2 regions of the Rhodoferax sp. GW822-FHT04A08 genome follow, and region 1 is predicted to be linked to the other one. Evidence: riboswitches for the same ligand, from Rfam matches in the RefSeq annotation. Region 1 holds a riboswitch; the other holds the start of a gene.
The links. Region 1 has a riboswitch for thiamine pyrophosphate ahead of AC1RMF_RS21065 (purine-cytosine permease family protein). Riboswitches for the same ligand answer to the same signal wherever they lie in the genome.
Positions count from the first base shown of each region.

Region 2: another riboswitch for thiamine pyrophosphate. It lies ahead of thiC (phosphomethylpyrimidine synthase ThiC); the one in region 1 lies ahead of AC1RMF_RS21065 (purine-cytosine permease family protein).

Region 1 is NZ_JBXAMW010000014.1:9,505-16,989, forward strand. Features, by position in the region: gene AC1RMF_RS21050 (sensor domain-containing diguanylate cyclase) at 1-789, shown strand, start outside; gene AC1RMF_RS21055 (cytochrome-c peroxidase) at 790-2,112, opposite strand; gene acpA (acid phosphatase) at 2,229-3,905, shown strand; TPP riboswitch at 4,075-4,177, shown strand; gene AC1RMF_RS21065 (purine-cytosine permease family protein) at 4,230-5,513, shown strand; gene thiD (bifunctional hydroxymethylpyrimidine kinase/phosphomethylpyrimidine kinase) at 5,519-6,358, opposite strand; gene thiE (thiamine phosphate synthase) at 6,348-7,016, opposite strand; gene thiM (hydroxyethylthiazole kinase) at 7,010-7,485, opposite strand, start outside.
Region 2 is NZ_JBXAMW010000004.1:26,106-33,590, reverse strand. Features, by position in the region: gene AC1RMF_RS09800 (HDOD domain-containing protein) at 1-1,906, shown strand, start outside; gene AC1RMF_RS09795 (putative bifunctional diguanylate cyclase/phosphodiesterase) at 1,968-4,136, shown strand; TPP riboswitch at 4,158-4,267, shown strand; gene thiC (phosphomethylpyrimidine synthase ThiC) at 4,343-6,262, shown strand; gene thiO (glycine oxidase ThiO) at 6,274-7,344, shown strand; gene thiS (sulfur carrier protein ThiS) at 7,341-7,485, shown strand, end outside.

The sequences.
Region 1 (7,485 bases):
TTGGACGTGAACCGGCAAACGCTGCAGATGTTTGCTGCCAGAACCAAGGAAGAGTTGCTGACCCGGCTGGATGTGGTGTTTCGCGACGAAATGCATGTGTCATTCACCGAGCAGCTGGCCGACCTGTGGAACGGCAGTACCAACCAGATGCGCGAAGTGGTGAACTACTCGCTGGCCGGCTCGCTGATTAACATCCACATGCAGTTTTCCGTCCTGAGCGGGCACGAAGACACGTGGGACCTGGTGCTGGTGTCTCTGGTGGACATCACCGCACGCAAGAAGGCCGAAGCCTATCTGGAATTCCTGGGCAAGCACGACTCGCTGACCAAGCTGCACAACCGCGCCTTCTACACGGAGGAGCTCAACCGTATTTCGCGCCGCGGCCCGTGGCCGCTGAGCATTCTGGCGATGGATCTCAACGGGCTGAAGTCCGTTAACGATGTGGAAGGCCATGCGGCAGGCGACGGTATGCTGCGCCGCGTGGGCGAGGTGCTCAGCAGCGCTTCGGCCGGCACCAACTATTGCGTGGCACGGGTGGGAGGCGACGAGTTCATTGCACTGCTGCCAGGCTGTGACGAACGCGTGGCCCAGGCCTTCAAGGAGCGCGTGGAGTCCTTGCTGGAAATCAACAACCAGTACTACACCGGGCGCAAACTCAGCCTGGCCATCGGCATCGCCACGGCACAATCCGCAACCCACGTAGATGCACTCAGCCATGAGGCGGACAAGGCCATGTTCGCTGCCAAGACGCGCTTTTACGAAGACACCAAGATGGAGCGCAGGCGCTAGTCAGTGTGAGTTCGCTGGCGGCTTATATCCGTCGGTGAGCGTGCGCAGGAACGCGACCACGTCGCGGATCTCGGCGGCATTGAGCGCAGGCTTGTCACCACGCTTGCCACCAAATGGGGCGTCGGTGTTGATGGCGATTTGCAGGTCGTTGGGTAGGTCGTCGAAACGCTGCACTTCGCCTTTGCTGTTGCGTGGGTAGTATTTCTCGGGGCGGGTGTCACGTTCAACGTAAAAGGCCACGGCCTCCTCCAATGTGTGGAATACGCCGTTGTGGAAGAAGCTCTTGCGTATTGCCACATTGCGCAACGACGGTGTCTTGAACCTGCCGCAGTAATCCTTGTGATCCGTCAGATCCGTGCGTATGGGGCCGCACAACCCCATGTCATACCAGTCTTTGTTTGCGTTGGCGGCAATCCTGTTGTTGCGCGGCACGCCCAGGGCAATGAGGCCGAAGTCAGTGAAGTCCGGGAATGCGCCGCGTTTGACAGCGCTCACATGGCAGGATGCGCAGTTTCCTTTCTCCGGATCGTTGAAGGCACGCATACCGCGTAGCTCCTGTTGGCTGAGTTGGGTTTGGCCCCGCAAAAAGGCATCGTACTTGCTGTTGTAGGGATAGAAGTCTTCAGGATTCTGTTGAAACACCTCCAGCGCCCACAACAAGCCGTTCCAGGCCTTGTCGGGCGTGTCCAGTACGTGGGGGCCGAAAGTTTCGCGCATGCGCTGCGCGCTGGCAGATTGCTGCAACTGCCGAACCACACTGGCCGAGTCTGCATTGGCCATTTCCAGCGGCGACAGCAGGGGGAGCTGGGCTTGCTCATGAACACTGCTGACACGGCCATCCCAGGTGCTTCCGCCGGTAGGGCCTTGGTCCTCACTGTCGTTGCCATCGTTATCACTGAAGTGCTCGTTGAACGGTGGTGTTTGCTGGCGATAGGTCAGCGATGGCACCGCGCGCAGTCCGGGCGTGCGCAGGGCCGGGCCACCCAGTTGCACAGGTAGTGCATTGGGTGGGCCGTAGGCATGTTGCGGACTATGGCAGGACGCGCACGACATCTTGCCGGACGCCGACAGAGCCGTGTCAAAGAACAGGGCCTTGCCCAACTCTGCGAGTTCTTTTGCACTGGGGCGGCGCTCGAATGCCGTCTCATAGAAAGAGCGTTGTGGTGCTGGGGCTGAGGCCGCATGTGCCGGTGCAGATAGGGCAGGCGTTGCCGGATTGCAAGCGGTCAGCCAAACGGAGCACAACAAGGCAATGGGAAGAGTGGGCGTGACGACGCGCGCCGCTGAGCACCTCAGAAAGCGGCAAAGAACGTGAACTTGCATGCATTCAGCTTACTTTTGCCGTATGACGGTTGGGTGACAAGACCTTCCACCTTCATGAAGTTGTCTTAATGCGTCGATACATTGGGCCTTTCGACAAACAAATTTTGGTAGCGCTCATGAAGAATTCGCCGATGAAAGCATGGTTCCCACTCACAGCAGTAGCCGCTCTGGCACTTACCGCCTGCGGCAGCGGAGACACTGATCCGACCAAGGTTTTGCAATCCAGAATCAAGAACGTTGTGGTGATATACGCAGAGAACCGTTCTTTCGACAGCCTGTACGGCAAGTTCCCAGGGGCCAACGGACTCAATGCTGTGCTGGATGCCAATGGCAACCCGACTTCCGCCTATATTCCTCAAAAGGACCGTGATGGCACTACAGTGCTGGCCACGCTGCCGCAAACCTGGGGCGGTGTTACGGCTGGTGGTGTTACGCCGGTTGTGACGCAGGCGCAAAGTGCTAATTTGCCGAATGCACCTTTCTCAGTGGAAACGGCTTTTTTCGCGGCTTCTGGCTCCAAGTTGACCACCAGCACAGTGACACGTGACCTTTTCCACCGCTTCTTTGAAAACCAGATGCAAATCAACGGTGGCAAGAACGACATGTTTGCTGCGTGGGCCGATGGTGGTGGTCTCACTATGGGAGGCTTTGACTACAGTGCGTCGCCCATGTTCAAGTTGGCCAAGCAGTACGTGCTGGCAGACAACTTCTTCCAGGCGGCGTATGGTGGCTCTTTTCTGAACCACCAGTACCTGGTGTGTGCTTGTGCGCCGGAATATCCCAACGCAGATACGGCGACCGCAGCGCCTACCATTGCGAAACTCGATACCGATGCGTCGGGCAATTACCTTCCCAAACTGACCGTCAAAGGCACCAGCCCGGCCTCGGCAATGACAGGTCCAGCCGCTTTCCTGCTGAGCGGCAACATCACACCCGCCAACTATTTTGGTGATGGCAAGTTCTACGCCGTCAACACCATGCAGGCGCCTTACCAGCCCAGCGGCAATCCGCCCGCCAACGTGACTGGCAACAATGCTTTGTATGCCGACACCACCAAGGCCACCACATTGCCCCCGCAAACCGCCACCACCATCGGTGATTTGCTGGATGCCAAGAAGGTGAGCTGGAAGTGGTATTCGGGCTCCTGGAACAACGCGGTGACAGACGGCATGCAGGCACCGACGGCCACCCGCAATGTGATCTACAACGGCAACACCTTTGGCGTTGCAACGACCGCCAACCTGGACTTTCAGCCGCATCACCAACCGTTCAATTACTACGCCAAGTTTGATCCGGTGGCCAATACCGCCAACCGCACGGCACATCTGAAGGACTACACCGATCTGGTCGCCGATGCCGCCGCAGGTACATTGCCCGCCGTGACTTTCTACAAACCGGAGGGGCTCTACAACCAACATCCCGGCTACGCCAACATCTCCGATGGCGATGCCCGGATTGCAGACCTGATCGCCAAGTTGCAGGCCAGCCCGCAGTGGAACAACATGGCAATCGTGGTGACCTACGACGAGTTCGGTGGTCAGTGGGACCATGTGGCACCACCCAAGGGTGACAAGATTGGCCCTGGCACGCGCATTCCCGCATTGGTGATTTCGCCCTGGGCCAAATCCGGTACCGTGGACCATACCCAATACGACACGGGCTCGGTCTTGCGCCTCATTACAAGAACCTTTGGTCTGGACACCTTGCCCGGCCTTGCCGCGCGTGACGCCGCATTGAAGGCCAATGGTGCATCGCCCATGGGTGACATGACCAACGCGCTGATTCTGAATTAATTGTTCCATCCGCCCGTCCGCTGTGGCGGGCGTTTGCAAGACGCACGTGTTGCAAACACGGTAAGCGCCTGACCGGAACGCCGGGCAGGCGCTTTCTCTTTGGGCCATTCGGGGACCCGTTTCTGAGCACCTGAGCACAGAACATACAATATGCCCGTGCTCGCTGGAGCACATTCGCTAGGGGTGTTGGTCCGCGCAATCGGACTGACTGAGAAAGTCCCTTTGAACCTGATTGAGGTAATCCTCGCGCAGGGAAGCAGTTTCAGACGGCACCGAGCCGTAGTCTCCCGCTTACCTGCCAACACTTTTGCATGGAGCAACAGGATGGCAACGACAACTACCGGCACTTCGTCCGGATCTACCAATTACGCATTGGGCAGCCTGCCCGCCAGTGAGCGCGTCTTCAGCTGGCATGAGCATGCTTCGCTCTGGTTCAGCCTGGGGGTGGGCCTGCTGGTGATGCAAATGGGCGCCTATCTGGTGCCCGCTGTAGGCACGCGTGATGCGGCTATTGCCATCTTGCTGGGTACCGCAGTGGGTGCGGGCCTGCTGGCCTGGACTGCCAAGCTGGGCGCGGACAGCGGCCTCACCAGCGCGGGCCTGATGCACAAGACCTACGGTCACTGGTTTGCCCGGCTGCCGGTGTTTCTCAATATCGCGCAACTGATCGGCTGGACCACGTTCGAGCTGGTCATCATGCGCGATGGCACCTTGGCCATTCTCAAACAATCCCTGGGCCTGCCGCTCGAAGGCTGGGTGGGCAACGCGGCGACCACGCTGTTGTGGGGCGCGGTGCTGACGCTGCTGCTGGCCGGGTCCATGACCCAGCTGGTGCGCAAGATCATCGGCCGCTATGGCCTGCCGCTGGTGCTGCTGTCGCTGCTGTGGCTGAGCTGGCAGTTTGGTGGCAAGGTGCAGTCACACGGATTCGCTGCCTTCATGGACCGCGCGGGTGACGGCAGCATGGGTCTGCTTGCTGCCATGGATCTGGTCATTGCCATGCCGGTGTCGTGGTTGCCGCTGGTGGCGGACTATGCACGCTTTGGCAAGAGCGGACGCGGTGCCTTCTCGGGTACCTGGGTCGGCTACGCGGTGGCCAATGTCTGGTGCTACGCGCTGGGTGTGATGGTGGCCAGTGTGTCGGCCCCCGACGCCGATCTGGTGGGCACCTTGCTGCTGGCGCAAGGCGGCCTGATTGCGCTGAGCCTGATCCTGGTCGACGAAATCGACAACGCCTATGGCGATGTGTATTCCGGCGCGGTTTCCACCCACAGCCTATTACCCAAGTGGTCCATCCGCACCTGGGGCATGCTGCTGGCGGTGCTGTGCACCGTGCTGGCACTGGTGCTGCCCATGCACGACCTGGAGCCTTTCCTGCTGATGCTCAGCTCCGTGTTCGTGCCACTGTATGGCGTGATCCTGGGGCGCCTGGGCTTTGCAGAAACCCGGGGTAGCTCGGGCGTGAAGGTGGATTTTGTCGCCGCCGGCATCTGGATCGCAGGCATTGTCGTGTTCCAGGTGTTGACGAATTTGGCGCCGCAGTGGGGTGCCACCTTGCCCACCCTGCTGCTGACCGGCGTGCTGGCGGTCGTGACCCGCAAACCCTGAGCGTTTCAGCGCGGCAAGCGCACCATGGCCTGGGGTGCGTAGCCGTGGTTGAGTGGTCCGCTGCCTTTGCCGGTGCGCACCTGCGCACCGTGCAGCAGGGCACCCCGTATGTAGTTGCGGGCAGATTGCACCGCCTCTGCCAGGGGTTGGCCCAGCGCCAGATGGGCGGCGATGGCCGAAGACAGAGTGCATCCGGTGCCATGCGTGTTGGGCGTGTGGATGCGGCTGTCGCGCATCCAGACCTTCTCGCCGGTCGCCAGCGCCAGCAGGTCACTCACTGCCTCCCCCTGCAAGTGCCCGCCCTTGACCAGCACCGCGTTGGCGCCCATGGCTAGCAGGGCGTTGGCTGCGGCTTCCATGTCGGCTTCATTCTGAAGCTTGCGCTTCACCAGCAGCTCCGCTTCGTCGAGGTTGGGCGTGATCACAGCCGTGCGCGCAAACAGCTCACGCACCAGGACGTCTATGGCCTCATTGTCGATGAGCACGGCGCCGCTGGTGGCGACCATCACCGGATCGAACACCACTTTCTGCAGCGCGTGACGGTCAATGGCCTGGGCCACGGTGCGCACGATCTCGGGGGAATGCAGCATGCCGATCTTGACGGCATCCACGCCAATGTCCTCCACCACCGCATCGATCTGATCGGTCAGCATCTGCGCCGGCACGCCATGGATGGCGCGCACGCCCTGGGTGTTTTGCGCGGTGAGGGCGGTGATGGCCGTCATGCCAAAGCAGCCCAGCGCGCTGAAGGTCTTCAGGTCGGCCTGAATGCCGGCGCCACCGCCGCTGTCGGAGCCGGCAATGGACAGTACACGGGGGTAGGTGAATGGCAAATCAATGGGCATCGATCAGGTCTCTCAAGTGTTGGCTGGCGCTGCGCGGGTCATCGGCCGAGCAGATGGCACTGACCACGGCCAGGCTGTCGGCCCCGGCCTGCAACACGGCAGCAGCGTTGTGGGCATGGATGCCGCCAATGGCCACCAGCGGCAGCGGCGTTGCGGCGCGTGCGCGCTGCAGACCATCCAGTCCCCAGGGCGTGGCGGTATCGGTCTTGGTGGGAGTGGCATAGACCGGGCTCACGCCTAGATAGTCCACCGGCAGGCTCGCGCTTTGCATCACTTCGTCCAGTGTCTCCACCGACCAGCCGATGAAGACCCCCGGCGGGAGCAAGGCGCGTGCCGCTGCCACCGGCAGATCGCTTTGCCCCAGATGCACACCCTGTGCGCCACACGCCAGGGCAATGTCCAGCCTGTCGTTGATGATGAGCGGAATCTGCAAGGGCTGCAGCAGGTCCATCAGGGCCATGGCCAGCGCGTGGAAGTCGCGGCTGTTTGCGTGCTTCTCGCGCAGTTGCACGCAGGTCACGCCGCCCTGAACTGCGGCTTGCACCACATCGGTCAAGGTGCGACCTTTCAGGCTGGGTTGGTCGGTGACCAGATACAGGCGCAGAGCTTCGCGCAGCCGCTCGCGGCTCCAGGGTGTGGCCTGAGCGTGAGTTACCAAGGCTTGAATTCCATCTTCAGGCGCTGCTCAAACGTGGCCTGGTCCAGCAACTGCAATTCGTCGAGCATGATCACCTGCATGCTGCCCACGCCCTGGCGGCGTACCACGGCCTTTTCGGCAGCCACTTCACCGACCACGCCCATCAACGCCATGGCAGAGACTGTGGCGCGCCAGGCGTCGGGCTGCACGGCGCAGAAGGCGCCGATCAGGGCCGTAGCCGAGCAGCCCACGCCGGTGATGCGGGTCATCCATTCATGGCCGTTGCTCAGCAGCGCCCAGCGCTTGCCGTCCACGATATGGTCGGTCGGGCCGCTCACGCACACCACGCCGCCGGTGCGCGCCACCAGGGCGCGCGCCGCACCCAGCGCATCGTTGGATGCGGCGCTGCTGTCCACGCCCTTGGTCTGCACGTTGGAGCCGGCCACGCTCATGATCTCCGAGCCATTGCCGCGGATGACGGTGGGCGAGG
Region 2 (7,485 bases), on a different contig from region 1:
GGACATGATCAAAACCCTGGTCATCAGCGAGTCGGTGCTGCAGACATTCAACAGCTTTCCGTATTCCGCCAACAGTGACCTGCGCGTCTTCTGGAAGCATGCCTTGACCACGGCCGTCATTGCGCGCGAGCTGGCCCGGGCCATGGACTATGCGCATGGTGAGGAAGCCTATCTCGCCGGCCTGCTGCACGATGTTGGTCGCATGGCGTTGCTGGCAGCCGCGCCCGACGACTACACCAGCATCTTCTACTCGCCCGACAACGAGACGCTGTGCGCCCTGGAGCAGCGTAGCCTACAGATTTCCCATGTGGAGGCCGGAGCCTGGCTGATCGAGCGCTGGAATCTGGACTCCTACATGGCCGATGCGGTGCTCTACCACCATGAGCCGGCCAGCCGGGTCGAGGGTGCGCACCCGCTGATCCGCATTGTTCATCTGGCCCATGCGCTGGCTTCGCACGACGCAGCGCTGCCGCTGGCCGAAGATGCCGGCTACCTGTGCAAGATTTCCGGCGAGAACCTGCTGGCGATCACGCAGGGAGCCGCCGGGCAGGTGGAAAAGGCAGCAGCCTATCTGGGCATTGATCTGTCGGGTCTGGAGGCCTGGACGCCACCGCAGACCTTGGGTGCTCCGGCGGCCAACCCGATCCAGCAGCGCATGAACGAGGAAATTCAGCACATGGCGCTGGCCGCCGAGGTGGGGCAATCGCTGGCGCGGCAAAAGGATGACAACCAGCTCCTCAAGGTCATCCGCCAGAACGCCCAAATCCTGTACGACCTGGACAACACCATCATTCTGCTGATGAGCGGCAACGCCCAGTCACTGGTCGGCGTGTCCGTGGCGGACCATTTGCAGCGGTTGTCCGAGTTTTCCGTGATGCTGTCGGCTGGTGGCGGCATCGCGCAGTGCGCCTTGCAGAACCGGGTGGCTTTCCTGAGCCGCAAGGATGGTTTGCTCAATCTGAACGAAGAGCAGCTCCTGCGCACCTTTGATGCGGATGGCCTGGTATGCATTCCCCTGACCAGTGGCGCGCGTTGCCTGGGCGTGCTGGTGGGTGGTGTTCCCGCTCGCCTCATGCCCGATCTGAAGCGGCGCGAGCGCTTTCTGCAGGCCTTTGGTGTGCAGGCCGCTACGGCGCTCAATGTGGTCAACAGCGATCGCAGCGAGATCGACCGCCGTATCACTGCCATCAAGGAAGAGCATCGGGAAAGCGCAAGGCGCGTGCTGCACGAAGTCAACAATCCGCTGTCCATCATCAAGAACTACCTCGGTGTGCTGGATGACAAACTCACACGGCATGAACCCGTGGAAGGCGAGCTCAGCGTATTGAATGAAGAAATCGACCGTGTCGGCAACATCATGAATGAGTTTGTCGGTGCGGCCCCCGTGGTCGCGCCCGGCAAGGTCAATCTCAATCACGTCGTGGGCAATGTGGTGCGCCTGTTTCGCGAGAGCAAGTTCCTGCCCCCGTCGGTGGAAATCCTCTCGCAATTGTCGGAGCGCGACTGCGAGATCGAAGGCCCGGCCGACACGATCAAGCAGATCCTGGTCAACCTGATCAAGAATGCTGTCGAGGCCATGCCCAAGGGCGGTCGTATCGAGATCGCGCTCGGTGGCCCGGTGCAGCGGGATGGCCGCCCCTACTACACGCTGTGCGTGAAGGACAACGGTCCCGGCATTCCGCCCCAACTGCGTAGCCGGCTGTTTTCTCCCGTGCAGAGCACCAAGGCTGGCACGAATCGCGGCATTGGTCTGAGTATTGTGCATGGTCTGGTCAAGAAGCTGGGCGGCAGAATCGAATGCCAGAGCAGTGCCATGGGCACCGCGTTCGAGATGGAATTGCCCGTGCCCGTGACGGCCTCCGCTCGCAGCGGCGCCGGCATGCCTTTCCTGCAAGATCGTGTTTGATACCCACGCTTCGGCTGGAAAGGGCGCATCGGTCGATGCCGCGTTTCTACAGTCCTCCCAATTGCTCAACTCTCCGGTAGGCGAATACCAGCCACGCGTATTGCTGGTGGATGATGAACCCCGCGTGCTGGCCAGTCTGCTGGAGCTGCTCAACGGCAGGGGCTACCACATCACAACTGCGGGCGGCGGACGGGAGGCCATAGAGCACTTGAGCAGGACGCCGTTTGATCTGGTGGTGCTGGACCTGCACATGCCGGAAGTGAGCGGGCATGATGTCATGGACTTCATCAGCGTGCGCAATCTGGACGCCCAGGTCGTGGTGACCAGCGGTGCCACCGAAATTGAAGCGGCCATCGGAGCCATACGCCAGGGCGCCTACGGCTATCTGCGCAAGCCGTATCCGAGGGAAGAGCTCTACAAGACCGTGGGCAATGCCCTGCAGCAGCGGCGCCTGGAGTCGGAAAACCAGCGCATCGCGCAGCAGCTCAAGCGCTCGGAGCGCATGTACCGCTATCTGGTGGATAGCTCGCCAGACATCATTTACACCCTGGGTCCGGACGGCTGCTTCACCTTCATCAATGACCGCGTACAACAACTGTTGGGCTACCGGCGCGAAGAGCTGATTGGTCAGCATTACTCCACCGTGGTGTATGAGGGCGATATGGAGCGCGCCAACTATGTGTTCAACGAAGGGCGCACCGCGTTTTCGCAATCGCGCAGCGTGGAACTGCGGCTCAAGCCTTTGCGCGCGGAAAACGAGCCACGCACCTTCAGCATCGTCATGGTGATGATTCAGCCGGGCACGGACAGTGACTCGGTGAAGCTGGATGCGCGCCACAAGACCGAAGGCGGCACCTACTGCGTGGCGCGTGACGTCACCGAGCGCAAGCGCGCCGACGAACAGATTGCCTATCAGGCCTATCACGACATCCTGACCGAGCTGCCCAATCGCGCGCTGTTCAAAGACCGCCTTGGCCTGGCATTGCTGCAGGCCAAGCGCAACGAGACCAATCTGGCGGTGATGTTCATTGATCTGGACCGCTTCAAGGTGGTGAACGACACGCTGGGCCATGGCGCAGGCGATGCCCTGCTGCAGCAGGTGGCCACGCGGCTCAAGGCCTGTCTGCGCCGCTGCGACACGCTCTCGCGCCTGGGAGGTGACGAATTCACCGCCGTGCTGCCAGAGCTGAGCGACCGCCAGGACGCCGCGCTGATCGCGGGCAAGTTTGTGGACTGTCTGCGCCAGCCGTTTCAGGTGGCTGGTCAGCCCGTGCACGTGTCGGCCAGCATTGGTGTTGCCCTGTACCCCTACGACGGTTCGCAGCAGGAGGAACTGGTGCGCAATGCCGACATCGCCATGTACCACATGAAGTCGCAGGGCAAGAACGGCTACGCGTTCTTCCATGCCAGCCTGCTCGAAACCTCGTACCAGAAGATCGTGCTAGAGCATGACCTGCACATGGCCCTGGAGCGCGGCGAGCTGGAAATGTTCTACCAGCCGCAAGTGGACATCAGCACCCAGAAGATCATCGGCGCCGAGGCGTTGATGCGCTGGAACCATCCCGCGCGCGGCTTCATGGGAGCCGGCGAATTCCTGCCGTTTGCCGAAGAGAGCGGCCTGATCCTGCCTATCAGTGACTGGATGCTGGAGGCCATTTGCCGTGACTTCCTGGAGTGGACGGCACTTGGGGGCGACTCCATGCGCCTGTCGCTCAACATCTCTCCGCAGTACCTGGACCGGGGTGACTTCTTCGAGAAGCTCAAGAACGCGCTGGTGCGCCACCAAATCCCGCCCGGGCAGATCGAGGTCGAGGTGACCGAGAACATCTGCATCCGCAATCCGCAAAATGCCATCGATCAGCTCGACAAGCTCTGCCAACTGGGCGTGAGCGTGGCGATCGACGACTTCGGGACGGGCTATTCATCGCTGTCGTATCTGCACCGCTTCCCTATCCATACCATCAAGATCGATCGCTCCTTTGTCATGGAAATCCAGGACTCGGGTGCCCAGTTCCCGGTGGTGCTGGCCATTGTGGCCATCGCGCAGGGCCTGGGCCTGAACCTGGTATCGGAAGGGGTGGAAACGGCCGTGCAGGCCAAGTACCTCGCCGACGCGGGCTGCAGGATCATGCAGGGCTTTCTCTACCATCAGCCCATGGCGCAGGGCAAGTTGGTGGAGCTGCTTTCGGCGCAAGCGTCGGGTGGCGCAGAGCTGCACACACTCAACTGAATCCAATTTCGCATACACTGGCCGGGCTTGTCGGGGCGCCGTAGACGAAAGTCGAGGCTGAGACCACTTTGGTGGAACCCGCTGAACCTGATCGGGGTCATTCCCGCGTAGGGAACAACGCATATTGGCACCGGTCCCACCTGGCAATTCCCAGGGCACAACCCGGCCGCCCAGGCAGGCTCCATTCTTTACAACCGGAGACCGCCTTGACCCAAACATCGAACACCGTAGATACCGCGGGCCTTGCCAGCCGCATCACCCGCACGCCTTTCCCGGGCTCTTCCCGCATCCATATCCAGGGTTCGCGCCCGGACATCCGCGTGCCGTTTCGCGAAGTCACGCTCAGCGACACGCTGGTGCACACTGGCAGCGGTGAGCCGCGGCGCGAGCCCAATCCGGCCCTGCGGCTGTATGACTCTTCCGGCATTTACACCGATCCTTCGGTGCCCGTGGATATCACCCGCGGTCTGGCACCCTTGCGTGCCTCCTGGATCGCCGAGCGTGGCGACACCGAAGCGCTGCCGGGTATCAGCAGTGCCTACGGACGCCAGCGCCTGCAGGATCCGCGTCTACAGGCCTTGCGCATGGCCCACACCCCGGTACCGCGCCGCGCCAAGGCGGGCGCCAACGTGTCCCAGATGCACTATGCGAAGAAGGGCATCATCACGCCGGAGATGGAATACATCGCCATCCGCGAAAACCTGGTGCGCGCACAACTCCAGGAGCGCTTGGCCACCGAGCGTCTGCCCAAACCGGGCCAGGCCTTTGGTGCGTTGATGGCGCAGCAGGTCACGCCTGAGTTCGTGCGCGACGAAGTAGCTCGCGGCCGCGCCGTGATCCCCTCCAACATCAACCACCCCGAGAGCGAACCGATGATCATCGGCCGCAACTTTCTGGTGAAGGTGAATGCCAACATCGGCAATTCGGCGGTCACCTCGTCCATTGAGGAAGAAGTGGACAAGCTGGTCTGGTCCATCCGCTGGGGCGCCGACACGGTGATGGACCTCTCCACTGGCGACAACATCCACGAGACGCGTGAATGGATTCTGCGCAACTCACCCGTGCCCATCGGCACCGTGCCGATCTACCAGGCCTTGGAAAAGGTACATGGCCGCGCTGAAGACCTGAGCTGGGAACTGTTCCGCGATACGCTCATCGAGCAGGCCGAGCAGGGCGTGGACTATTTCACCATCCATGCCGGCGTGCGCCTAGCCTATGTGCCGCTCACCGCCAACCGCCTCACCGGCATCGTCTCGCGCGGCGGCTCCATCATGGCCAAGTGGTGCCTGTCGCACCACCGCGAGAGCTTTCTGTACGAGCACTTCGAAGACATCTGCGACATCATGAAGGCCTACGACGTGTGTTTCTCGCTTGGCGACGGCCTGCGTCCGGGCTCGATCGCCGACGCCAATGACGAAGCACAGTTCGCCGAACTGCACACCCTGGGCGAACTCACGCAGATTGCCTGGAAGCACGACGTGCAGGTGATGATTGAAGGGCCGGGTCACGTGCCGCTGCAACTGGTCAAGGAAAACGTGGACAAGCAACTGGAGGCCTGCTTCGAGGCGCCCTTCTACACCCTGGGCCCGCTGATCACGGACGTGTCGCCGGGCTACGACCACATCTCCTCAGCCATGGGTGCTGCCAACATTGGCTGGTACGGCACGGCCATGCTGTGCTACGTCACGCCCAAGGAGCACCTGGGCCTGCCCAACCGCGATGACGTCAAGCAGGGCCTGATCGCCTACAAGATTGCCGCCCACGCGGCTGACCTAGCCAAGGGATTCCCCGGCGCGCAGATGTGGGACAACGCCGTCTCCAAGGCGCGCTTCGAGTTCCGCTGGGAAGACCAGTTCCGCCTGGCGATCGACCCGGACACGGCCATGGCCTACCACGACGAAACGTTGCCCAAAGAGAACGCCAAGGTGGCGCATTTCTGCTCCATGTGCGGTCCCAAGTTCTGCTCCATGAAGATCTCGCAGGAAGTGCGTGACTTCGCGCGGCTGAACCCCGCCAGCACCACCTTGCAGGGCGCAGCGGGCGTGATCCCCATCCAGCAAGTCAGCTCGGCCTTGGACGAAAAGGCCCAGGAGTTCCGCCAGGCCGGCAGCGAAATCTATCTCTGAGGGGCGCGCGCATGAAGCCTTTGCACATAGGCATTGCGGGCGCCGGTCTGGCTGGCCGCATGCTGGCCTGGCGGCTGCTGCGTGCCGGCCATCGCGTCACGCTGCTGGACAGCCGCAGGCGTGACGCGCTGGACACGGCATCGATGGCGGCTGCAGCCATGCTCTCGCCGCTGGCCGAGCTGGCCGTCTCCGACGCCGTGGTGTTCGCCATGGGGCAGCGCTCCATGCAGCTATGGCCGCAGTGGGTGGATGCGTTGCACGCGGATCACCCGGATGCGCCACCGGTGTACTACCGCAAGCAGGGCACGCTGGTGGTGGCCCACGCACCCGATCAGAGTTCCCTGCAGCACTTCACCCGGCTGCTGCAGCACAAGCTGCCGCCCGCGTTTGCCACGCAGGTGCAAAAGCTGGACGCCCCAGCCATCGCCCAACTGGAGCCCGCTCTGGCCGGGCGCTTTGCCAACGGCCTGCATCTGCTGGGTGAGGGGCAACTCTCCAACGAGCAGTGGATGGCGGCGCTGGCCGGTGTGCTGGACCGACTGGGCGCCGTCTGGCACGAAGGCATGCCGGTTGATAGTCTGGAGGCGCAGCGCATGGTGGCGAGCAACGGTCTGGAGGTGACCGTGGACATCTGCGTGGATGCACGCGGCGTGGGCAGCAAGTCGGCGCTGCCGAAGTTGCGCGGTGTGCGTGGCGAGGTGCTGCGCGTGGAATGCAAAGGCGTGCAGTTGCAGCGACCCGTGCGGCTCATGCACCCGCGCTACCAGCTTTATGTGGCGCCGCGCCCGGACCATGCGTTCGTGGTCGGCGCCACCGAGCTGGAGTCCGAAGACACCGGCCCCGTCACCCTGCGCTCCATGCTGGAGCTGGGCAGTGCCTTGTACAGCCTGCACCCGGCCTTTGGTGAGGCGCGGGTGGAACGTCTGTCGGCCGCGCTGCGCCCGGCATTGGACAACGACCAGCCCGCCTGCTTGCAGCGCAATGGTGTCTGGCACATCAACGGCTTGTACCGCCACGGCTACCTGTGCGCACCTGCGCTGGTGGAGTCGATGGTGCAGAAAATTACGGAGCAACAACCATGAACGAACGCGAAATTTTCATCAACGGAGCGGTGCTGCAAACGCAGGCGCCTACCTTGCAGGCGCTGCTGCTGGAGCGCGGCTTTGCCATGGACGCGGCCTTTGCCTGCGCCATCAACAACACCTTTGTGCCACGCGGGCTGT